Regions from separate parts of the Diaphorobacter oryzae DSM 22780 genome, predicted to be linked through region 3. Evidence: predicted binding sites of a transcription regulator. Region 3 holds the regulator's gene; each other region holds the start of a gene.
What was found. The regulator FNR, encoded in region 3, switches genes on or off when oxygen is low (the NO sensors DNR and NnrR bind a similar motif). The targets are predictions, from matches to a motif close to TTGATNNNNATCAA.
Positions count from the first base shown of each region.

Region 1: BP68_RS13205 (DASS family sodium-coupled anion symporter) is a predicted target of FNR. The motif match lies at 3,959-3,972, and genes of this name have one in related genera.
Region 2: ubiM (5-demethoxyubiquinol-8 5-hydroxylase UbiM) is a predicted target of FNR. The motif match lies at 2,476-2,489, and genes of this name have one in related genera.

Region 1 is NZ_JCANUL010000008.1:12,299-19,829, forward strand. Features, by position in the region: gene BP68_RS13185 (retropepsin-like aspartic protease family protein) at 1-93, opposite strand, end outside; gene BP68_RS13190 (YajQ family cyclic di-GMP-binding protein) at 111-596, opposite strand; gene murB (UDP-N-acetylmuramate dehydrogenase) at 663-1,751, shown strand; gene BP68_RS13200 (SPW repeat protein) at 1,866-2,231, opposite strand; gene BP68_RS13205 (DASS family sodium-coupled anion symporter) at 2,314-3,846, opposite strand; gene sodC (superoxide dismutase [Cu-Zn] SodC) at 4,060-4,584, opposite strand; gene BP68_RS13215 (IPTL-CTERM sorting domain-containing protein) at 4,611-5,720, opposite strand; gene BP68_RS13220 (helix-turn-helix transcriptional regulator) at 5,995-7,206, shown strand; gene BP68_RS13225 (7-cyano-7-deazaguanine/7-aminomethyl-7-deazaguanine transporter) at 7,405-7,531, shown strand, end outside.
Region 2 is NZ_JCANUL010000005.1:202,614-210,144, reverse strand. Features, by position in the region: gene BP68_RS10655 (LamG-like jellyroll fold domain-containing protein) at 1-1,099, shown strand, start outside; gene ubiM (5-demethoxyubiquinol-8 5-hydroxylase UbiM) at 1,108-2,439, opposite strand; gene BP68_RS10645 (acetoacetate--CoA ligase) at 2,559-4,634, shown strand; gene pssA (CDP-diacylglycerol--serine O-phosphatidyltransferase) at 4,739-5,362, shown strand; gene minC (septum site-determining protein MinC) at 5,503-6,255, shown strand; gene minD (septum site-determining protein MinD) at 6,303-7,118, shown strand; gene minE (cell division topological specificity factor MinE) at 7,123-7,386, shown strand; gene BP68_RS10620 (acyltransferase family protein) at 7,445-7,531, shown strand, end outside.
Region 3 is NZ_JCANUL010000001.1:95,238-102,768, forward strand. Features, by position in the region: gene BP68_RS00475 (S8 family serine peptidase) at 1-369, opposite strand, end outside; gene BP68_RS00480 (RNA polymerase sigma factor) at 585-1,103, shown strand; gene BP68_RS00485 (RT0821/Lpp0805 family surface protein) at 1,128-1,928, shown strand; gene BP68_RS00490 (hypothetical protein) at 2,048-2,533, shown strand; gene BP68_RS00495 (hypothetical protein) at 2,741-3,076, opposite strand; gene fnr (fumarate/nitrate reduction transcriptional regulator Fnr) at 3,206-3,949, opposite strand; gene hemN (oxygen-independent coproporphyrinogen III oxidase) at 4,121-5,503, shown strand; gene BP68_RS00510 (sulfite exporter TauE/SafE family protein) at 5,507-6,229, shown strand; gene BP68_RS00515 (cyclic di-GMP phosphodiesterase) at 6,406-7,531, shown strand, end outside.

The sequences.
Region 1 (7,531 bases), on a different contig from region 3:
CAGGATGCCGGTCAGCGCCACGTTCTGCGCCTGCGCGGCCAGGGAGACGGCCAGCGCCAGGGCGGTGGCCAGGGTGGGCAGAGGGCGGCGCATGCGGCGGCGGGGCGGGATCAATCGCGGAAGTTGTCGAAGGTGAGGGGCAGGTCGGCGATGTCCTTGCGGATCAGGGCCATGGCGGCCTGCAGGTCGTCGCGCTTGGCGCCGGTCACGCGCACCTTGTCTTCCTGGATGGCGGCCTGCAGCTTGAGCTTGCTTTCCTTGATGAGCTTCTGGATCTTCTTGGCCTGCTCGCTGTCGATGCCGTTCTTGACCTTCACCACCTGCTTGAGCTTGTCGCCGCCGATCTTCTGGGGCTTTTGCACGTCCAGGAAGCGCACGTCCACGTTGCGCTTGGTGAGCTTGCCGCGCAGGATGTCCTCCACCTGCTGGAGTTGGAAGTCGGCGTCGCCGAACAGGGTGATTTCCTTGTCCTTGAGTTCCACGGCGGCGGAGGTGCCCTTGAAGTCGAAGCGCGTGCCGATTTCCTTGGCAGTGTTCTCCACGGCGTTCTTCACTTCAACGAAGTTGGCTTCACAGACGGTATCAAAAGAAGGCATGGCATCACTCTCGGAAACTCGGTACAGGCCCGGTGCCCTGGGGGACCGGGTGCGACAATCCGACCGATGTTAGTCGAGAAAAACGTCCCCCTGCAGAGTTGCAACACCTTCGGCATTGCCGCCCGCGCCCATACGCTGGTGCGCGTGCGCTCGGCACAGGACGTGCACGACCTGCTGGCCGACCACCGCCTGAGCCGCCAGCCCATGTTCGTGCTGGGCGGCGGCAGCAACATCGTGCTCACGGGCGACGTGAAGCCCGTGGTGCTCAAGATGGAGATCAAGGGCCTGCGCCTGCTGGAGGAGACCGACCGGGCCTGGATCGTCGAGGCCGGCGCCGGCGAGGTCTGGCACGAGGCCGTGGCCTGGACGCTGGCGCAGGGCTACCCCGGTCTGGAGAACCTGGCGCTGATCCCGGGCACCGTGGGCGCGGCGCCGGTGCAGAACATCGGGGCCTATGGCGTGGAGCTGCAGGACCGCTTTCACTCGCTGGTCGCCATCGATCTGGCCACGGGCCAGCCCTTCACGCTGGATGCGGCGCAGTGCGCCTTCGGCTACCGCGACTCGGTGTTCAAGCGCGCCGCGCCGCAGGCGCCGCAGGAGGGCGGCGGCCTGCCCGGCCACTGGGGCCGGGGCATGGGCCTGGCGGGGCGGGCGGTGATCACCCATGTGCGCTTCCTCCTGCCCAAGGATTGGCGGCCCGAGCTGGCCTACCTGGACCTGGAGCGCAGGCGCGTCGAGGCGGGGGTGGAGCGCCCCACGGCGCAGCAGGTCTTCGACTGGGTGTGCGAGATCCGCCGCGCCAAGCTGCCGGACCCGGCCGTGATCGGCAATGCCGGCAGCTTCTTCAAGAACCCCACGGTGACGCCTGAGCAGTGCCAGGACATCATCGCGCGCGATCCAAAAATAGTGCACTACCCCATGCCCGACGGCTCCATCAAGCTCGCGGCGGGCTGGCTCATCGACGCCTGCGGCTGGAAGGGCAAGAGCGTGGGCAAGGCGGGGGTGTACGAAAGGCAGGCCCTGGTGCTGGTCAACCGCGGCACATGCCAGGACAGCGTGACCGGCGGCGAGGTCATGACCCTGGCTAAGGCCATACAGACCAGCGTGTACGAGCGCTTCGGCATCCGGCTGGAGCCCGAGCCGGTCGTCGTGTGACGCGGCGGGTTGTTTGCTATATATTTAATAGCTGCTTGCGCTTGCTGGATAAGCGCTGAAGGCTCAAAACAATGAAAAAACCGCCCGAAGGCGGTTTTTTCGTGCTGCGCGGCGTCAATGTGCCGCGCGGTCGCGCCACCAGGCGCTGTAGTCTTTGTCGGAGGCCAGCACCCACAGGGCCAGGCCCATGACCACGATGCCCGAAACCACGGCACTGCGCATCGCGTCCATGTGCATGCTGAAACCCAGGGCCCAGGGCGAGATGACCATCCACAGGCCCAGTACCGCCTCCGTCCATTCCTCCCAGGCTCGCGGCACGAAGATGGCTCCCAGGGCGGCGGCGATCAGCGCCGCGCCGATCACCACGCCGTTGGCCGTGGGGGTCATCTGGTCCTGGTAGCCCAGAACCCAGGGAGACAGGGCCATCCAGGCGCCCAACAGTGCGTTGAGCGGGTCCTGCCAATGCTTCAATTGCTTCATGGCTGTACCTCCTGCCGCAGCAAACGTGCGCTGTGGCAACTGGTTGGATCGGCAGGACGCGGCATGGTTCCATGCCCGGGACTCAGCCCGCGGCGGTGGTCATGTAGCCCATCCACGGCCAGTAGGTCAGCGCGAAGACCACCAGCAGCACGGTGGCCGCCACGGTGAGCACCAGGCCCGTGCGCACGTAGTCCTTGATGTCGAAGGTGTCGGTGCCGTAGGCCAGCATGCCCTGGGGCGAATTCACGGGCAGGATGAAGCCGAAGCTCACCACGAACTGCAGCAGCATGGTCAGGCCGATGGGGTTGATGCCCGGCGTCTGCACGGCCTGCAGCACGCTGATGATGATGGGGATCATGGTCGAGGCCAGGCCCGTGGCGCTGGCAAAGCCCAGGTGGATCACGATCAGGAACAGCGACAGCAGCATGAAGATGGCGAAGGCCGTGGCGTTGGCCAGGCCCAGGTTGTCCACGATCAGGCGGGCCAGCCAGGGCGCGGCCTCGGTCTTGAGCAGGGCCGAGCCCATGGCGATGCCCACCGCGAACAGCAGCACCGTGCCCCAGGGAAAGCCCTTTTGCGACTCCTTCCAGTTCATCACGCCGATGCGCGGCATGAGCATGAGGGCAATGGCCACGATGGTCGAGGTGGTGGTGTCCACATCGTGCAGCACGCCCTCGGTGGCCCAGAAGCCCAGCAGCACCAGGGTGATGCCCAGCAGCTTCCACTGCTTGCCGGTCATGGGGCCGAGTTCGGCCAGCTGGCGGCGGATGGCCTCGCGCCCGCCGGCGATGTGGTCCATCTCGGGCCTGAGCATGCGCGTCATGATGAAGTACAGCGCAAAGGTCAGCACGGCGGAGAACGGCGCGCCCGCCACGAACCACTCGCCCCAGGTGATGGTCTGGCCGAACTGCTTTTCGATGAAGCCGACGGCCACCATGTTCTGCGCGGCGGCGGTCTTGATGCCCACGTTCCACACGCTGGCGGTCTGGGCGGCCGTGATCACCACCAGTGCCGCGAACTTGCTGCGCCGGTCCGCCCCGAAGGCCGACAGAAAGCCCAGCATGATGGGCATCAGGCAGGCCACGCGCGCCGTGGCGCTGGGCACGATGAACGACAGCAGAAACCCCACCAGGATGGCCCCCATGGCCACATGGTTGGCCCGCGCCGGCACGTACGACAGCACCTGCAGCGCGATGCGTTTGTCCAGCTGCGTGGCCGTCATGGCCGCGGCAATGAAGCAGGCAGCCGCCACCAGCACCACGGCGCTGTTGCTGAAGCCGCCCAGCGCATAGGGCAGGGCCGCCCGGGTGCCCATCATGGCGCCGGCGGCCTCCTGGCCAGGAACGGGGCTGACGGCCAGCAGCACGATCATCAGCGCGCCGATGACGACGGCGCTCACCGCGTAGTCCAGCGCCTCGGTCATCCACAGGATCACGGCGAACGCCAGGATGCCCAGCATCATCTGCCCCGCCTGTGGCAGGCCCGGCACCGCCGGCATGAACACGACCGCCAGCAGAACGGCCATGGCCGCCCACAGGCCCGCGCGCTGCGTGCGCGTGGGCCCGGCGACGGGTGGGGTGGCGGGCTGGGGCGAGGCGGCGGGAGCAGAGGTCATGGCAGTTCGCTGATGTGCTGTGGAGCCCCTGGCGGGGCCTGGAAAGCCTGCGGCCATTGTGCGCCGCCGTCCCGGTGCACCGTGTGACAGGGCGCCGAGTTGCGGTGCAACCATGATGTGCGTCAAGACTTTGAGGGGCTGGGCCCGCAGGCGCATGGCGCGCCGAGTACATGGCGCGGCGGCGGCGCCATGTGCCGCGTGCGCGCCTGCGGCCTACCGCGCGATCACGCCGCAGGCGATGCGGGCGCCGCCGCCGCCCAGTGGCGCGGGATGGTCGGCGTGGTTATCGCCGCCGGCGTGCACCATCAGCGCGCGACCAGCCACGTCGGCCAGCTTCAGGCGCGGGGCCAGCACGGGCGTGCTGGCGCGGCCCTCGGCATCCACGAACAGCGCGGGCAGGTCGCCCAGATGCCCGTCGCCCCACGGCGTGCCGTGCCGCCCCGTGCCCTGCGGGTCGTAATGGCGGCCCGCGGCGCCGGCGGGAACCAGCTTGCCGCCGACCTCCTGCGCCGCGCAGTTGCCCTTCTCATGGACGTGAAAGCCGTGCACGCCCGGGGGCAGGCCCTGCAGGGCGGGGGTGAGTACCAGTCCGTAGCCGGAATCGGCCAGGGCCACGGAGCCCACGGCGCGGGTGGCGCCCGAGGCGTCCACCAGATCCAGCGTCACGGTGGTCTGGGCATGGGCGACGGCTGTGGCGCAGGCGGCGCACAGGGCCAGGCGGGTCAGAAAACGATGCATGGTGTTTCGCTCCTTGAAGGGTGGAATCAGCGCGGGCGGCGGCTCCAGCCCACGCTTGCAGCCAGGACCAGGCCGCCGAGCAGCAGTATTGCCCATTCGGACAGCGTGGGCACGGACTGGACGCTTCCGGGCGTGGGACCGGGACCGGGGCCAGGGCCTGCGGCGGCGATGTTGATGGTGTGCCGTGCTTCGTTGTTGTTCGCATTGGCATCGACCTCCGAGTCGGTGCGCAGGAGGACGGAATAGACACCCGCCGCCGTGGGCGTGCCGGCAATGCGGCAGGTGATTCCCTCTCCGGCGGGTATGACGTCCTGCGAGCTCCAGGGCGCATGGCCCGGACTGAGGGTGCAGGCCTCCACGGCAAGGCCGGGCGGGAGGCCGGTGGCGGTGCATAGGGAGCCCGGCAGGGTGCTGCGCTGGCCGACGTTGGTGCAGTCGAAGCTGCCCGCATAGGTGGTGCCCACGGTGCCCGTGGCGGGCAGGTTGATGGCGCCGATGGCCATGTCGGGCGCGGTGGGCGGTGGCGGCGTGCCTTCGGTGCCGTCCAGGGCGTACACCACGGTCAGTGCGGTGTGAAGTACGGGCCAGGCCATGGTGTCCGCATCGCCGATGGCGGCGACGCGGTTCAGCGTGGGGCTGCTGCCGGCGGGGCCGTGGGCCGAAAAATTGGGGCTGGTCGTGCAGGTGGGCTGGGAGCCGTCCGTGATGTCGGCCAGCACCCAGTAGTCGGTGTCGGGCTGCAGCACGATGTCGCTGGCACTGTTGTAGGTCATGGTGCCCACCTGGGTGTCCGCATTGGTTTCCTTCCAGCCGCCGACCTGGGTGCTGCCGGGGCGGTTGGCCGCAGCGTCGTGCACGAAGATGCCGAGGCGGTTGCGGCCCGGGGTGGCGCCCACGGCGTGCCAGGTGAACTGGATGGCTTCGATGTTCAAGGGGAGGCTGCCGGTGCGAAAGCGCGCGGCGGCATCGGGGAAACCCGTCGCGCCGCACGCCTGGGCCTGGTCGAGGTTGTGGAGCAGGGTGACCGTGACCGGCTGGGCCGCTGCGGGCTGGCTTGCCAGGCCTGCCAGGGCCAGAGTTGCGGTGATGGCAAGGCGGGCCACGACAGAGGAGGGGGGTGGTATGAGGTAGTTCATGCGCCGCGAATGTAGGAATCCGGCGGGTCCGTGCGCATCCTGCACCTGAAGGATGCGCGGCACTTTCATGCCGCTTTGACGCACCCAGCCCGGCACATCCTTCGCCGCGGACCGGGCGGCCATCCTTCACCTGAACGATGCTTTGACGCGGGGCCGCAACGCGGCTGCGGCAGCAGCAGGAAGAGGGCCGGGGCGGGCCCCGGCCCAGAGCGGGGCCGCCCTAGAATCCGCGCGGCCATGCCTGTCGATGCCCTTGCCCGCGAAAGGAGTCCCCATGCACCCTGCCTTGAATGAACTACTGGGCGCCGTGGCCGATCACGCACGCTGGAACCATGCGCTGGCGGGCTATGCGGCCAGCTTCCACGCCGAGCTGCAGGGGGCCGCCTTTCTGTCAGGCGGGCTGGAGCAACTGGCCCCCTGGGGCCGGGAGTTCGCAGCGAACCCCCATGCGGACTACTGGCTGCAGTCGCCGTCGAGCGAGGGCATGCCCGCGCTGCTGGCCACGGGCCTGGGATTCGAGACGGTGCAAAGCTACATGGGCGAGCTGCGGCTGGAAGACCCGCTGTGGGAGGCCGCCGTGGCGCGGCATGCGCAAAGCGCGCCGCCGGGCGCAGCGGCCTGGGCCGTCATCGACGCCACGCAGCAGCATGCGCAGGGCTTTCGGCGCACGGCGTTCTACAGCGAATTCTTGCGCCCCCGCGACATCACCGCGCGCCTGCTGGGCGGCAGCCGCCACGCGCCGCATCCGGTGGGGCACCTGAACATGGTGCTGTGCCGGCGCGGCGGCGGCGAGGGCTTTGGCGCGGACGACGTGGCGCGCTTTTGCGGCGAATTCGCCGGCGTGCAGCAGGCCGCCTACCTGCACCGCGAAATGATGGCCCTGCGCACGCGCACCCAGGGCCTGGAGGCGCTGATGGAGCAGATGCCCATGGGCCTGCTGTTCTTCGACACCACCGGCCGGCTGCTGCATGCCAACGCCCGCGCGCGTACACTCAGCGCCCGGCCGGAAAGCCGGGCCCTGCGCAGCCTGCAGCGCGGCCCGGTGCTGCTGGGCGAGGCCGATGCGCAGCTGCGCGCGCTGTTTCGCCAGTCGCTGCTGGGGCGCAGCGGCTGCGCCGAACTGCCGGGGGCGCTGGTGCTGGTGACGCTGTCGGTGAGCGATCTGGCGGCCCTGGGGCTGGGCTACCGCGCACCCGGCGTGGCCTGGGTGATCATGGAGCGCCACCTCGACTGCGCCGCCGCCGTGGAACTGGCGCGCCAGGCCTACCGCCTGAGCCCCACCGAGGCCGCGCTGCTGCGCGCGCTGATGCGCGGCCACACGCCACAGGACTTCGCGGACGCGCGCGGCTCGCGCATTTCCACCGTGCGCACGCAGCTAAGCGCGCTGTTCGCCAAGACGAACACCCAGCGCCAGCAGGACCTGATTGCGCTGGTGGCGCGGCTGATGCTGCTGACGCCGGCCCATGTGCAGGGGGCGGCAGACTAGGATTGCTTCTGTTTTGATAGCTGGTGGCGATTGTGTGGCGGCGTCTTTTGCGTGATTTGCTTATGGATTGCGCCAGTGCCGGCGTTGCAGGGCTTTGGCGTGCGCCGTGCGCGGGCGCGCCGGCCAACGCCTACAATCGCCGCCCGGCAATATCGCCAGCATGGGTTCCCTCACCCCCATTCACCAAAAAGGACAGCCATGACCTCGCTGCAGGCACCGCCATCGCGCGTGCCGTTCTACCTTTCCCTCCTGGTGGCGTTCCACATCGCCATCGTCATCGCCAGCAACTACCTGGTGCAGCTGCCCATCACGCTGCTGGGCTTTC
Region 2 (7,531 bases), on a different contig from region 3:
CGAGTTCGACCTGACGCACAACAAGATCCATGTGCTGTCCTTCTCGCCCTGGGTGGTGCAAAAGCCCCGCGAGACGCTGACGCAGTTCGACCAGGCGGTGCTGAAGACGGCCAACGAGCAGTTCACCATCGACATCGACTTCGCCCAGCGCTTCGCGGGCTTCAACCCCGGCTTCAAGGCGGGTGAAACCCAGCGCGCCTCCATCGTCGAAGAGGCCAGCGCCATGATCCTGGCGGGCTATGTGGAGCCCGAAGTGGTGCGCCCGCGCCCCCCGGCCGACGCCGAGGACTATCCGCGCGTGGAAGGCACGGTGGCCCACTGGCGCTTTGCGGGCGGGCCCGCCGGCCAGGCGGTGGCGGCGGGGCATCTGATCGAGGACCGCGCCGGCGCCAACCCGCTGCGCCGGGCCCCGCTCAATGCCGAGACCGGCGTGCGCGCCGCGCAGCTGGAGGACATGGTCTGGTCCGACGACCGGCACCGCCTGTCCGCCGCCCCGGGCTCGGTGCGCATGCTCAACACCGACAAGAAGGTCGGCCGCCTGAGCTACTTCCTCACGGAGGCCGGGGCGCCGATGAACGGCATGGACTTCTCCTCCAGCGGCTACACCGTGGAGGCCTTCGTGAAGATCGACAAGAACTGGAGCTCCAGCCTCCACTCCTGGATGAACATCATGACCCGCGACGGCCGGCGCGACGCCGTGCCCGGCTTCGCCGGCGGTGACGGCGAATCGCCGCCGATGCTGTTCGCCGTCTCGAGCCTGCGCGAGATCCAGTGGGAGATCGTGCCCGCCCTGGGCGAAAAGCGCGCGCCGCAGGCGAGCTGGTCGGGCGAGATCATGGCCGACAGCTGGATCCACATCGCCGTGGTGGCGGACCCCCAGGCCAAGGAAAGCATCATGTACATCGAAGGTGCGCCGGTGCTGCGCAACTCCGGCGATGCCGGCGGACTGGCGCCGGTGAGCGCGGCCATGCCCTGGGTGGTGGGGGCCGGCTCATGGGACGGCGAGCGCACGGACGGCTTCTTTGGCCATATCGGCGAGGTCCGGGTCGTGGGCCGCCCGCTGGCGTCGCAGCAGTGGCTGACCGCGCGCCGCGCCTGAGGCCGCCGCTACGCCTGCAAGGGGCCCGGGATTGCCCGGGCCAGCGGGCCGCGCCCCGTGAGCTGGCCCACGATGGCGCCCTTGAGCGGCGGCAACCGACTGGCGCCGGCCAGCACGGCCTGGCGTAGCAGGCGCGGCAGCGGGCGGTCGTCGGTGTACAGGCGCACGACCGCATTCGTGCCCTGGTAGAGCGGCCAGGCATGGCGGTGATGGCCGCGGGCGTAGCGCTCCAGCACGCTGGCGGCGCCGATGTCCGCACCGCGCCCGCGCGCCTCGGTGAGCGCGCGCGTGAGGCTGTCCACGCCCGCCAGCCCCAGGTTGAAGCCGTGCGCCGTCACTGGGTGCATGCCCACGGCCGCGTCGCCCAGCAGCGCGCAGCGCGCCGCGGCGAAGCGGTGCGCATACACGGCCACCAGCGGGTAGGCGTGGCGCTCGCCCACCAGGCGCATGGCGCCCAGCCGGTTCTGGAACTGGGCCTGCACGCGCGCGGCGAAGTCCTCGGGTGACAGCGCCATGAGCGCCTGCGCCTGCGCCGCGCCGGCCGTGACGACGGCCGAGCACATGGGCGCGCCGTCGACGAGGTCGCCTGGCAGCGGCAGGATGGCCAGCGTCTGGTCGTAGCCGAAGCACTCGTGCGCCGTCTCGTGGTGCGGCAGCTCGTGGCGCAGGCGGCAGACGATGACGGTGCGGCCGAAGTCGTGCATGGCCGCGCCGATGCCCAGCTGGCGCCGCGTGGCGGAAAAGCGGCTGTCGGCCGCCACCAGCAGCGGCGCCTGCAGGCGCTGCGTCGTGGCGTCGGGGGCGCGGCCGTCGGTGTACTCCAGCTCGGCATGGGTGGGCGTGACGGCCACGCGGGTGACGCGCGCCTCGGTGACGATGTGCACGCCCGGCGTGCGCGCCGCCACCGCGTAGGCCGTGCGGCGCAGTGCGTGGTTGGGCACGATCCAGCCCAGATGCTCCACGCCGCTGCCTTCCGCGTGCAGCTGCATGGGGCTGCGCTGGCCCACGGGGCCGTCGTGCACATGGGCCTGGCGCAGCAGGCCCACCTCATGCGCCTGCAACTGCTGCCAGCTGCCGATGCGCTGCAGCGTGGCGACGCTGGGGTGGGTGAGGGCGATCTCGCGGCCGTCGGGCGCGGGGGCGGCCAGCACGGCGGCCGGCTGCTGCTCCAGCACCGTCACCTGCATGCCGGCCTGCGCCAGCGAGGCCGCCAGCGACAGCCCGGCCGGGCCGGCGCCGACGATGAGGACGTCCGCGGGCTGCTGCGCGCCGTGGCCGGATGGCCGGGGCGCGGGGAAAGGGTGAGGGCTGGTGGGTGCTGCAGGGTCGGTCGTCGCCATGGGGCGGCATTGTCCGCCGGGTGGCGGCGCAGGGGCTTGCCCTGGGTCAAGGCACGCCGCCGCGCGCCAGGGGGCCGGCCCCGGGTGACGCCGGCCGCCGCGCGCGCTACGCTGGCCGCATGGAGACCACCCGCACCGCCCCCCATGTTCCGCAGATCCGCCTGTACCAGGACTGGCTGCACGCCCAGCGCGGCCTGCGCTTTGACGACTACGACGCGCTGTGGCGCTGGTCGGTGACCGAGCTGGATGCCTTCTGGCAGAGCGTCTGGGACTATTTCGCGCTGCAGTCCCCCACGCCGCACAGCGCCGTGCTGGCCCGCAACGTGATGCCGGGCGCCCAATGGTTTCCCGGCGCCCAGGTGAACTACGCGCGCCAGGTGCTGCGCCATGTGGCTGCGGCGCACGCGGCCGGGCAGCCGGCCATCATCAGCGACAACGAGCGTGGGCAGCGGCGCACGCTGTCCTGGCCCGAGCTGCGGCGCCAGGTGGCGTCGCTGGCGCTGCACCTGCAGGCCCAGGGCGTGCAGCCGGGCGACCGCGTGGCGGCCTACCTGCCCAACATTCCCGAGACCATCGTCGCCTTCCTGGCCTGCGCCAGCATCGGCGCGGTGTGGAGCGTGTGCGCGCCCGACATGGGCACGCATGCGGTGCTGGACCGCTTCCGCCAGATCGCGCCCAAGGTGCTGTTCGCCGTGGACGGCGTGACCTACGGCGGGCGCGACCACGACCGCGGCGCGGTGCTGGCCGAGCTGCGCGCGCAACTGCCCACGCTGCGGCATGTGGTGCTGGTGGGCAATCTGGATGCTTCTGAAACAATAGCTGACTGCGCTTGCTACACAAGCGCTACGGCCCGAAATGATGCAAAAACAGAGGCCTTCGAGCCGCTGTGGCTGCCGTTCGACCACCCGCTGTGGATCGTCTACTCCAGCGGCACCACGGGGGCGCCCAAGCCCATCGTGCACGGCCATGGCGGCATGCTGCTGGTGATGCTGCAGCTGGCCGTGCTGCACAACGACATCGGCTGCAGCTACGTGCCCAACTCCTTCGGCGAGCGCTTCCACTGGTACAGCTCCACGGGCTGGGTCATGTGGAACGCGCAGATCGGCGGCCTGCTGGGGGGCACCACCTGCGTCCTGTTCGACGGCAACCCCGGCGGCAGCAAGGAGCGGCCCGACTGGACGGTGCTGTGGCGCCTGGCGGCCGAGACGGGCGTCACCTTCTTCGGCGCGGGGGCGGCGTTCTACGGCAACTGCATGAAGGCCGGCCTCACGCCCGCGCAGTGCGGCGACCTGACGGCCATCCGCGCGCTGGGCTCCACGGGCTCGCCGCTGCCCGCCGAGGTGCAGCAGTGGGGTTCGGACTTCATGGCCGCCGCGGGCGTGCCGCATGTCTGGTGGGCGAACATCTCGGGCGGCACGGACTTCGCGGGCGCTTTTTTGGGTGGCCACCGCGAGCTGCCGCAGACCCCGGGGCGCATGCAGTGCCGCATGCTGGGCGCGGCCGTCGAGGCCTGGGACGAGCAGGGCCGCCCCGTGCTGGACGCCGTGGGCGAGCTGGTCTGCACCCAGCCCATCCCGTCCATGCCCCTGTTCCTGTGGGGCGATGCGGACGGGGCGCGCTACCGCGCCAGCTATTTCGACATGTACCCGCCGGGCCATGGCCGCCGCCCCGGTGGCGGCGACCTGGGGCCCGAGGCCGGCGCCGCCTGGCGCCATGGCGACTGGATCCAGATCGGCTCGCCCGCCCAGCCCGGCTGCGTGATCTACGGCCGCAGCGACGCCACCATCAACCGCCACGGCCTGCGCATGGGCACCAGCGAGATCTACAGCGCCGTGGAGGCCCTGCCCGAGGTGCTCGACAGCCTGGTGGTGGACCTGGAATACCTGGGCAAGGGCAGCTACATGCCGCTGTTCGTGGTGCTGCGCTCCGGGGGCACGCTCGATGACGCGCTGCGCGCGCGCATCGCCGGCGCCATCCGCAGCGCCTTGAGCCCGCGCTTCGTGCCCGACGAGATCGTGCAGGTGGCCGAGGTGCCGCGCACGCTCAGCGGCAAGAAGCAGGAGCTGCCCATCAAGAAACTGCTGCTGGGCCAGCCGCTGGAGAAGGTGGTGAACCGCGACGCCATGGCCAACCCCGGCTGCCTGGGCTGGTACGTGGACTTCGCGGAGCGCCATGCTGCGAAGAATGCTATGTAAACAATAGCTAATAGCGCTTGATGGGTATGCGTAAAAGCCTGTTTTTACTGGTGTTTTCCCGGTGCCGGCTCCGCCGGGCCGGGACAGGCGTTCGATAATGGCCCATGGCTTCTCCCCACAAACGCTTTTCGATGATCCGCGAGTTCCACCTCGCGGACTGGTTCACGCTCGGCAATGCGGTGTGCGGCGTGGGGGCGCTGTTCTCGTCGATGACCTACCTGGAAACGACGGATGTGCTCCACCTCTATTTCGCCTGCGCGCTGGTGCTGGCGGCGCTGGTGTTCGACGTGCTGGACGGGCGCATCGCGCGCTGGCGGCAGAAAAGCTCGGCCATGGGGCGCGAGCTGGATTCGCTGGCCGACGTGATCTCCTTCGGCGTGGCGCCCGCCATCATCGCCTACGCCTGCGGCATGCAGGGGCTGTACGACCGCGTGGTGCTGGCCTTCTTCGTGGCCTGCGGCGTCTCGCGCCTGGCGCGCTTCAACATCACGGCCGAGGCGCTGGCCGAGGGCCCGTCGGGCAAGGTCAAGTACTTCGAGGGCACGCCCATCCCCACCTCCATCGTGCTGGTGGGCCTGCTGGCGCTGGCCGCCGCCACGGGCGCGGTGCGCGAGCAGCTGTGGCTGGGCGCGGTGGTGATCGGCGGCTTCACGCTGCACCCGCTGGTGCTGCTGTTCGCGCTGTCGGGCTCGCTAATGATCAGCCGCATCCGCATCCCGAAGTTCTAGCGCCGGGCCCCGGCGCGCGGGCCCCGAAGACACGTCCTGAAGCAGTCGGCGCAGGCGGCGCGGGGTACACTTTGCGCCTTCAAGGGGCCGGAAGACCGGCAGCAACCGGCGCGGCGCCTTTCCCCCACCCTCATCGCTTCATGGCCGTTGATACGGCGGGCCAGGCCCGCACCCATCTAGACCTCAAGAGCGCCCAGCTGCCCGTGGTGGCCATGGTGCTCAAGACTACCGACGTGTCCACCGTCGCCGCCGAGCTGGCCGCTCGCAGGGCCGACGACCCCGATTTCTTCGACAACGACCCGGTGCTGCTCGACCTGTCCGCCGTGCAGGACGAGGAGCAGCCCATCGACTTCGCCGCGCTGCTGCGGACCCTGCGCTCCCACCGCACCCAGCCCGTGGCCGTGCGCGGCGGCAGCAGCGCGCAGATGGCGGCGGCCCATGCGGCCGGCCTGATCGCCGCCCCCGAGGCGCCGCCGGCGCGCGTGCCGCCCCGCGAGAGCGCCGCGCGCGAGGTGGTCCGCGAGGTCGTGCGCGAGGTGGAGGTGCCCGTGCAGGCGCCCGCGCCCGGCACGGTGGTGGTGGACAAGCCGCTGCGCTCGGGCCAGCAGGTCTACGCCCGCGGCTCGGACCTGGTGGTCATGGCGGTGGTCAGCTTCGGCGCCGAGGTGATCGCCGACGGCAACATCCACGTCTATGCGCCGCTGCGCGGCCGCGCCATCGCCGGCGCGCGCGGCGACACCAGCGCCCGGATCTTCAGCACCTGCATGGAGCCGCAGCTGGTCTCCGTGGCAGGCATCTACCGCACCACCGAGACCGAACTGCCCGACAACGTGCGCGGCAAGCCGGCCCAGGTGCGGCTGGACGGGGAGAAGCTGCTCATCGAGCCGCTCTGAACCGCCTATCCCACTCCACAGACAACCATCCAAGGACCTCTCAGAACATGGCCAAAATCGTCGTCGTGACCTCCGGCAAGGGGGGCGTGGGCAAGACCACCACCAGTGCCGCTTTTGCGTCGGGCCTGGCGCTCGCCGGCCACAAGACCGCCGTGATCGACTTCGACGTCGGCCTGCGCAACCTGGACCTCATCATGGGCTGCGAACGCCGCGTGGTGTACGACCTGATCAACGTGATCCAGGGCGAGGCCAACCTCAACCAGGCCCTCATCAAGGACAAGCAGTGCGACAACCTGTTCGTGCTGGCCGCCAGCCAGACGCGCGACAAGGAAGCGCTCACGCAGGACGGCGTGGAGAAGGTGCTCAAGGACCTGGCCGACATGGGCTTCGACTACATCGTCTGCGACTCGCCCGCCGGCATCGAGAGCGGCGCGCTCATGGCCATGCACTTCGCCGACGAGGCGCTGCTGGTGACCAACCCCGAGGTGTCGTCCGTGCGCGACTCCGACCGCATCCTGGGCATGCTTAGCAGCAAGACCAAGCGCGCCATCGACGGCGGCGAGCCCATCAAGGAGCACCTGCTGATCACGCGCTACAACCCCCACCGCGTGGAGGACGGCCAGATGCTGAGCCTGGAGGACATCCAGGACATCCTGCGCATCAAGCTCATCGGCGTGATTCCCGAGTCCGAGAGCGTGCTGCAGGCCTCCAACCAGGGCCTGCCGGCCATTCACCTGGCGGGCACCGACGTGTCCGAGGCCTACAAGGACGTGGTGGCGCGCTTCCTGGGCGAGGACAAGCCCCTGCGCTTTATTGAAGCGCAGAAGCCCGGCTTTTTCAAGCGCATCTTTGGCGGGAGGTAAGCCCATGTCCCTGTTGTCTTTCCTGCTCGGGGAAAAGAAGAAGACGGCCTCGGTGGCCAAGGAGCGCCTGCAGATCATCCTGGCCCACGAGCGCAGCGGCCGCAACGCCAGCCAGCCCGACTACCTGCCCGCGCTGCAGCGCGAACTGCTGGCGGTGATCTCCAAATACGTCTCGATCGATGCCCAGGACATCAAGGTGAACCTGGAGCGCCAGGAGAACCTGGAGGTGCTGGAGGTCAAGATCGAGCTGCCCGAGGCGGCACGCTGACCACGTGACACGGAAGACGGAGGCACCTGCCGAGGCGCAGACCCTGCGCAACGTCCAGATGTTGCGGGCGGTGGGGGCCGTCATGGTGTTCTTCCATCACGCCAGCGCGCAGTACGAGGCGATGGGTGGCGTATCCGAGTGGCTC
Region 3 (7,531 bases):
GCGGTAGTAATGGTTGTGGTCGACAAGCAGCTTGCTGTCTAGCGCCCTGACCTCGGATGTCGCATCGCCCATCAGGGCATGCAGGGGCACGCGAAGGAGCGTGACTGAGCGCCCCAGCAGGGCATTGTGACGTTGACCGAGCAACACATAGCCGCGCTGCTGTAGCGCCGCGAGTTGAGGCGAAGTCAGGCCGGCCACCACGATTTCACGAAATGCCTGGTCCATCTGATGCGGCGCCAGGGCATCTCCCCCACCGCCGTCTGTACCACCGGTGGCACCGCCGCCGTCGCCGCCATCACCGTCGTCGGCAAGCACTGCAACGCCCTGCGAGAAACCACCGGGCATCCAGGACAGCAAGGGCGCCAGCATCAGTCCCAGGCATAGACAAGTGCGACAAGCGAAGCGTGCAAAAAGCATGGTGTGGCAGCAGGATTTTCAGGGGGGCAGATAGACTCCGCCACCAACGTTGGACGAGCCCGTTTATTCCCACGGAATAAATTGCCAGCGCGCGCGTCTACACATCCATCTGGCAGCGCCATGCCGCAAGGATCTGGCAACAAGAACAGGAAAAAAGGGCCGCAATCATGCAACACAACCTGGGGGCGGCATTGGTGGATGCCTTGCCCCGACTAAGGCGATATGCACTCGCTTTAACACGCAATGGCGACATGGCCGACGATTTGGTGCAGAGCGCCTGTGAGCGCGCACTGGGGGCGGGTGGACCTGGTGACGTGGACACACCGCTGCTTGCCTGGCTATTCACCATCATCCGCAACCTGTGGCTCGACCGCCTGCGTCGGAAGCAGACGGAGGGAGTGCAGGCCGATATCGACGAGCATGCCGAGTCTTTGGCGGGTACAGGCGGCGAGGATCAGCGCGTGGATGCGCGACGCCGGCTCGAGCGAGTGCAGCACGCGCTGGACCGACTGTCCAGCGAGCAGCGCGAACTCATCCTGCTCGTTTGCGTGGAAGAGCTTTCCTACAAAGAGGCAGCGACCGTCACCGGTATACCCATGGGCACCGTGATGAGTCGTCTTGCGCGCGCACGGATCAAGCTCGCGGAACTGGCGGGATTGGCGCAGACAACGGCAGATGCCATCTAGACATCGTGAGAGGTCACACAGCTTATGACTGAAATACATTGGAGTGACGAGCAGCTCGTTGCCTATGCCGACGGCGAACTGCCAGCTGCCGAACAAGCAGCCTTGGAAGCGGCAATGGAGCGCGACATGGCGTTGGCCGAGCGCGTGGCATTGATGTTCGAGACCCGCGAGTTGAGCCGAGAGGTCTTTGACGCCCAGCTCAAGGACACGCCCGTGCCGGCGGCCCTTCTGGCCTCCGTCCAAGCCATGGTTGAGCAAGATCGCGCACAAAAAGAGCGTGACACGCCCGCTGCCAGCAGCGCACGCCGTGCACCGCAACGCACGCCCTGGTGGCGTCAACTGGCACAGCGGCTGTCGGACTATGCGTTGCCTGCCGGAGCATTTGCGTCGGTCGCTGCAGGCGTACTCGGCTTCATGTTGGGAACGGGTAGCCAAGCCCCGGTCGGCACGCTTGCGGCTGTCGGGGCCACGGTGCCGCCCTCACTGGCAGCGCTGCTGGGAACATTGCCTGCAGGGCAGTCATCGCCTCAGTCCCCTGCCGTGACTGTGGTGGGCAGCTATCGCGATGCTGCGGGCACTTTGTGCCGGGACTTTTCAGTGAGGCCCGATGACAAGGATCGGGTGGAGGCTGTGGCCTGCCTCATGGGCGATGGTCAATGGCGTTTGCGCTTTGCCGCCTTGGCCGATGATGGCGCCAATGGGTTCACGCCGGCCTCGACAGACTCCGCCGTCGAGAGCTACCTGAAAAGCATCGGTGCGGAGGAGCCCCTGGATCCGGCCCGGGAGCGGGAGGCCTTGGCATCAGCCAGCCAACGCGTTCCCTAGAAAAGAGATCTGCATCCAGGCTGGATGGAATAAATCATGAAGTCGCGCGTCAACGACACAGACCCGGCACTCGCCACCGCGAGCCGGGCCTGCAATCTGTCGCCAGTGATGACCGCTCCATGCCCCATCGATCCTCACCATCCAGCCTCATTTGTCCTAAACGCCGTACCGCGAACATCGCCGTCGCGATCGTTGCCATCCTGGCAATGACCGGCTGTGCGAGCGCTCCTCAAAAAGCGGTTCTATATCCACAAGGCCGTAGCCAGGCAGCCCAGGAACGCGCCAACCATGCGCTGCAGGCGTGTGAACGCCGAGCTCAAAACGACGTGGGTCGCAATGACCGCAATCTCGCCCAAGGCAAGACTGGCCGAACGGGTAAAGCCATCCTGACGGAAGGCGCTGCAGAAGCGGCCGAGGCCGCCACTTCCGGCTTGATCAAGAACTCTGGCGACCTGTTGCGAGGAACGCTTGCCGGCGGCGTCGGAGGTTTGGTCGGCGCAGCAGTCAAAGTGGGCGCCGGCTGGAACAAAGCCGATCGCGTGTACGAGCGCTATGTTGAACAATGCATGAAAGACCGGGGGCACATTGTGCTGGGGTGGCGCTGAGGTTTTTCCTCGCTAGATGCATGCCCCATCGGTTTCTGCACTTGCTACCGCCGGTCTGAGTCGCCTTTGTCCCGGTGCTTTTGTGAATCTCCGGCAAGATGCCGTAGGACTTTGGTGCGTGGCATCAGGCTCATGGGGGCAGAAGTGGACGGCTTGAGGCCTTAAAAAAGCCCACCGGCGGTGGGCTTGGCAGGCTGGAAAATGGCCTCAGCGTCCCTGTGCCTTCATCTGGTCGCAAGCCTGCTTTTGCTGTGGCTTGCTCATGCTGGCCCAGCGTGTCTTAAATTCACCGGAAAATTGGGCGTAGCTGCGGTCGTATTCCGCGGGGGAGGCCTGCATATCCTTGATGGCGGCGGCACGTTGGTTCGCCCGCGCGGTCTCCACGTCCTTTGCACTCATGTGACCGCAAGACTGGGCCAGTCCGTTCATGCTGGCCGCGAGCCGCACCACCCCCGCCAGCAGCGCTTTGTCGGGGTTATCTTCGTCATTTGCGTAGGCCATCCCGGCCGTCAATGCCAGGGCTACAGCCAGAGCTGTCTTCATTCCTCTCAGTCCTTTCCCTCTTGTTGACCCGCTTTAACGGCGAGCGGGCACAAGAGGATGGTAAGCGCGTGTACTTGTCGCAGCGTGCAACAAGTTGCAACGCGGACTGTGAGGATTCTCTGGCGCAGTCTAGTGGCAGGCCTGCTGGCTGTTCACGATGCGCTTGAGGGCGTCGGTGTCCACGATGCGCACATGGCGCTGTTTGACCTCGACGATTCCTTCCTCCACGAACTTGGAGAAGGTGCGGCTCACGGTCTCGAGCTTGAGACCCAGGTAGCTGCCGATTTCCTCGCGTGTCATGCGCAGCACCAGTTCGGACTGAGAAAATCCACGAGCATGCAGTCGCTGCACCAGATTCAGCAGGAAGGCGGCCAGGCGCTCTTCGGCACGCATGCTGCCCAGCAAAAGCATGACGCCATGCTCGCGGACGATTTCGCGGCTCATGATCTTGTGGACATGGTGCTGCAGTGCCGTGACCTCACGCGATAGTTCTTCGATACGGTCGAACGGCATGACGCAGACCTCGGCATCCTCCAGCGCCACGGCATCGCAGGTATGCCGGTCGCTCACGATGCCGTCGAGGCCGATGATCTCGCCGGCCATTTGGAAACCGGTGACCTGATCGCGGCCGTCTTCTGTTGCAACACAGGTCTTGAAAAAACCGGTGCGGATCGCAAACAGGGAGGCAAAGGGCTCGCCGTTGCGAAACAACGTGCCGCCCCGTTTGACCTTGCGGCGCACGGCCACGATCTCATCGATGCGTTTCAATTGCTGGTCATCCAATCCCAAGGGCATGCACAGTTCGCGCAGATTGCAGTTGGAGCAAGCAACTTTGATGGATTGCAGGTTGGTGTGCATGGGGACCCTGTTCATGTCGCGAGCTTACCTCTGAAAGCCATTGAGGCAGGAATATCGCAGGCCGTTGAAAGACTTTGAGCCAAGGTCAAATTGTCGCTATGCGGACCTTGTGAGCGCTTGATCAATGTCAAGGACGCTGGAGTGACTCTACGGCACAGTGCATGGCAAATGCAAGGAACCCCCGCCATGACAGTCATTACAACTGAGCTTTTGCGGCGCTTTGACGTCTCTGGGCCACGCTACACCTCCTACCCGACGGCAGACCGTTTCGTGGAGGCGTTTGGCGAGAGGGAGTACATCCTGGCGCTTCAACAACGCCGTGTGGGCTCGGTGGCGAAGGCGATGCCGCTTTCGCTGTATGTTCACATCCCGTTTTGCGAATCCCTATGTTACTACTGTGCCTGCAACAAGATCATCACCAAGCACCCGGAGAGGGCTGAGGCCTATCTGCGCTATCTGAGCCGCGAGATTGATCTGCACACAGCCCATTGCGGCGTGGGACAGCATGTCAGCCAGCTGCACTTTGGCGGGGGGACGCCCACCTTCCTGTCGGACGATGGCCTGCGTGAGCTGATGGGCATGCTAAAGCGCAGTTTCGTGCTGGTTCCGGGAGGAGAGTATTCGATCGAGGTGGATCCTCGGACCGTGGATGAACAGCGGTTGGCCTTGCTGGCTGAACTGGGCTTCAACCGATTGAGCTTTGGTGTGCAGGATTTCGATCCCGAGGTGCAGAAGGCGGTCCACCGCGTGCAGCCTGCGGAGCAGGTTTTCGCCCTCGTGGAGAGTGCGCGCAAGCTGGGTTTTGAGTCGGTGAATGTGGACCTGATCTACGGATTGCCGCGCCAGACGCCGGAGTCTTTTGACCGTACGCTGGAGCAGGTGACCCAACTGCGGCCGGACCGTATTGCACTCTATGCCTATGCGCATCTGCCGGAGCGCTTCAAGTCGCAGCGGCGCATCGTATCGGCAGAGTTGCCCATGGCATCGGCCAAGGTGTCGATGCTGGCGCGCTCCATCGATGTGTTCATGAAGGCCGGGTACGTGTACGTGGGCATGGACCACTTCGCGCTGCCGGAGGATGCACTGGCCGTGGCCAAGCGCCAGGGCCGGCTGCACCGCAATTTCCAGGGGTACAGCACCCAGCCCGATTGCGATTTGATCGGGTTGGGCGTCTCGGCCATTGGTCGTGTGGGCGCCACATACAGCCAAAACGTCAAGACGCTCGACGAATACTACGATGCCATCAACCACGGGCATCTGCCGGTGGCGCGGGGGCTGGCGTTGACGCGGGACGACCTGGTGCGCCGCGCGGTCATCATGGCCTTGATGTGCCAGGGGGAGGTGTTGTTCGAGCCCTTGGAGCAATCCTGGCTGATTGATTTTCGCCGCTATTTCGAGACGGAGCTGCAGCAACTCGAGGAGATGGCAGGGCAGGGGCTTGTGAAAATCAACCCCGAGGGCATAGAGGTGACGCCCATGGGGTGGTATTTCGTGCGTGGCGTGGCGATGGTGTTCGACAAGTATTTGCAGGCCGACCGCAATCGAGCGCGTTTCTCGCGCATCATCTGACGCATGTTCCTGGCTCTGGTTTCGACGGCTTTCCTCATGGGTTTGATGGGGGGTGGGCACTGCCTTGCCATGTGTGCTGCCCCCTGTGGTGCGTTGACGGGACTGGGAGCGGCACCGGCCAGCAGCGAGAGAGTCGTGCAATGGATGCCGCGCGGCTCGGTTCTGCGGCGCAACCTGGGCTTCCATCTGGGGCGCTTGGCGGGATATGGCGCTGCGGGCGCATTGGCTGCTTTTGCCATGGAACGGCTGGCGTGGCTGAGCCAGAACAGTTCTGCCTTGCGCCCGGCGTGGAGCATGCTGCATGTGCTGGTGCTGGCGTGGGGGCTGTTGATGATGTTGCAGGCGCGGCAGCCTGCGTGGATAGAGAACGCCGGACGGGCTGTTTGGGGCAAGGTGAGGTCGCTGGTGTCGCAGCCCGGCGGACTGTTTATGACGGGGTTCGCCTGGGCTTTGCTGCCTTGTGGCTTGCTCTATACCGCGTTGCTCACGGCTGCCTTGAGCGGCAGTGTGCTGCGTGGGGCGCTATGCATGGTGCTTTTCGGCATTGGCAGCGGGATCTGGTTGGTGGCCGGGCCCTGGATGTGGGGGCAGTTTCGGGCCCGGGTGGGATCGGTGGGGGGGGCATGGGGCCCGAGGCTGGCCGGGTTGGTGCTCTTCTTGATGGGGGGCTGGGCCTTGTGGATGGATGTGGTACATGGACAACCCGCCCCATGGTGTCTGCCATGACGTGCACCCTGGTGACGTGAGGCGTGCGCATTTGTTGAATCTGTAACTTTCAGGCAACGCCAGTAACTGGTGATAATGGTTCAAAATGGTATGACTTTGGGGTGGAGCCCGCTTAGCCCAAACCAGCTGAAGTGAACCAATCCGTCTTGCTCGATATCGATGCGCTCCGTGTGGGCATGTTCATCCAACTGGATGTAAGTTGGATCAACCATCCCTTTCCGATGAGTAGCTTTCGGGTGTCATCGCACGAGCAGATCCGCACCTTGCGTGATCTTGGGGTCAAGTCCGTGCGCTATGTCCCCGCCAAAAGCACCTTCCCTTCCGAGCCAGAGCCGAGTGTCGACCGGCGAAATGGGGATGCCCAGCCGGACAATGGACTGGGGGGCTCATCTCCAGAGCACAAAGTGGATGCGGTGAGCCGGGAGCACAGGGCCGGAGCCGAACATTTGAGGCAGCAGAGCGCCTCGCCACAGAGCTGCAGCCAGCGCTACCAAGAGGCCACTACCGTCTACGCGGCAGTTTCTGCCAGGGCGCAGACTGCGCCGCAGCAGGCACGCGAACAGGCGGACGCCTTGGTTCAGGCATGTGTTGCGGAGTTGCTGGCGCAAGGGCAGTGTGCGGTGCGGTTGCTGGCAGACAGTTTAGGCCAGCGGTCGGCGGCCCATGCGGTGAATGTGATGGTGTTGGCTCTGCTACTCGGGCGCTCGCTGGGCATGAGTGCGGAGGGTTTGCACGGTCTCGGCTTGGCGGCGCTGCTTCATGATGTGGGCAAGGCAGCCCTGCCGGCGCATATCGGAGAGCCTGGGGCCATGCTCACGGCTTCGGACCGGCAGCGCTATGAAGACCACGTCGGGCTGTCGGTGGAGTTCGGGCAGCGCATGGGCTTGGCAAGCGATGTGCTTATTGCGATTGCGCAGCATCACGAGATGGCCGACGGTAGTGGGTTTCCACTGCGCCTCGTGGCCGAGGATTTGAGCCGAAGCGGTCAGATCCTGGCGCTCGCCAACCGCTATGACCGGCTGTGCAACCCGCTGCACGGTGCTCAGGCACTGACGCCCCACGAGGCGTTGTCGCAGATTTTTGCATTGCAGCGCGAGTGTTTTGACGCAACGGTGCTCGGGGCCTTCGTCCGCATGATGGGCGTGTACCCACCGGGCTCGATAGTGCAACTTGTGGATGGGCGTTTCGCCTTGGTGATGCTGGTGGACGCTTTGCATCCGCTGCGCCCCAGTGTCTTGCCGTATGAGCCAAGCGTGCCGCGCAGCGATGCACTATTGCTCGACTTGGCACAACGTGCCGAGC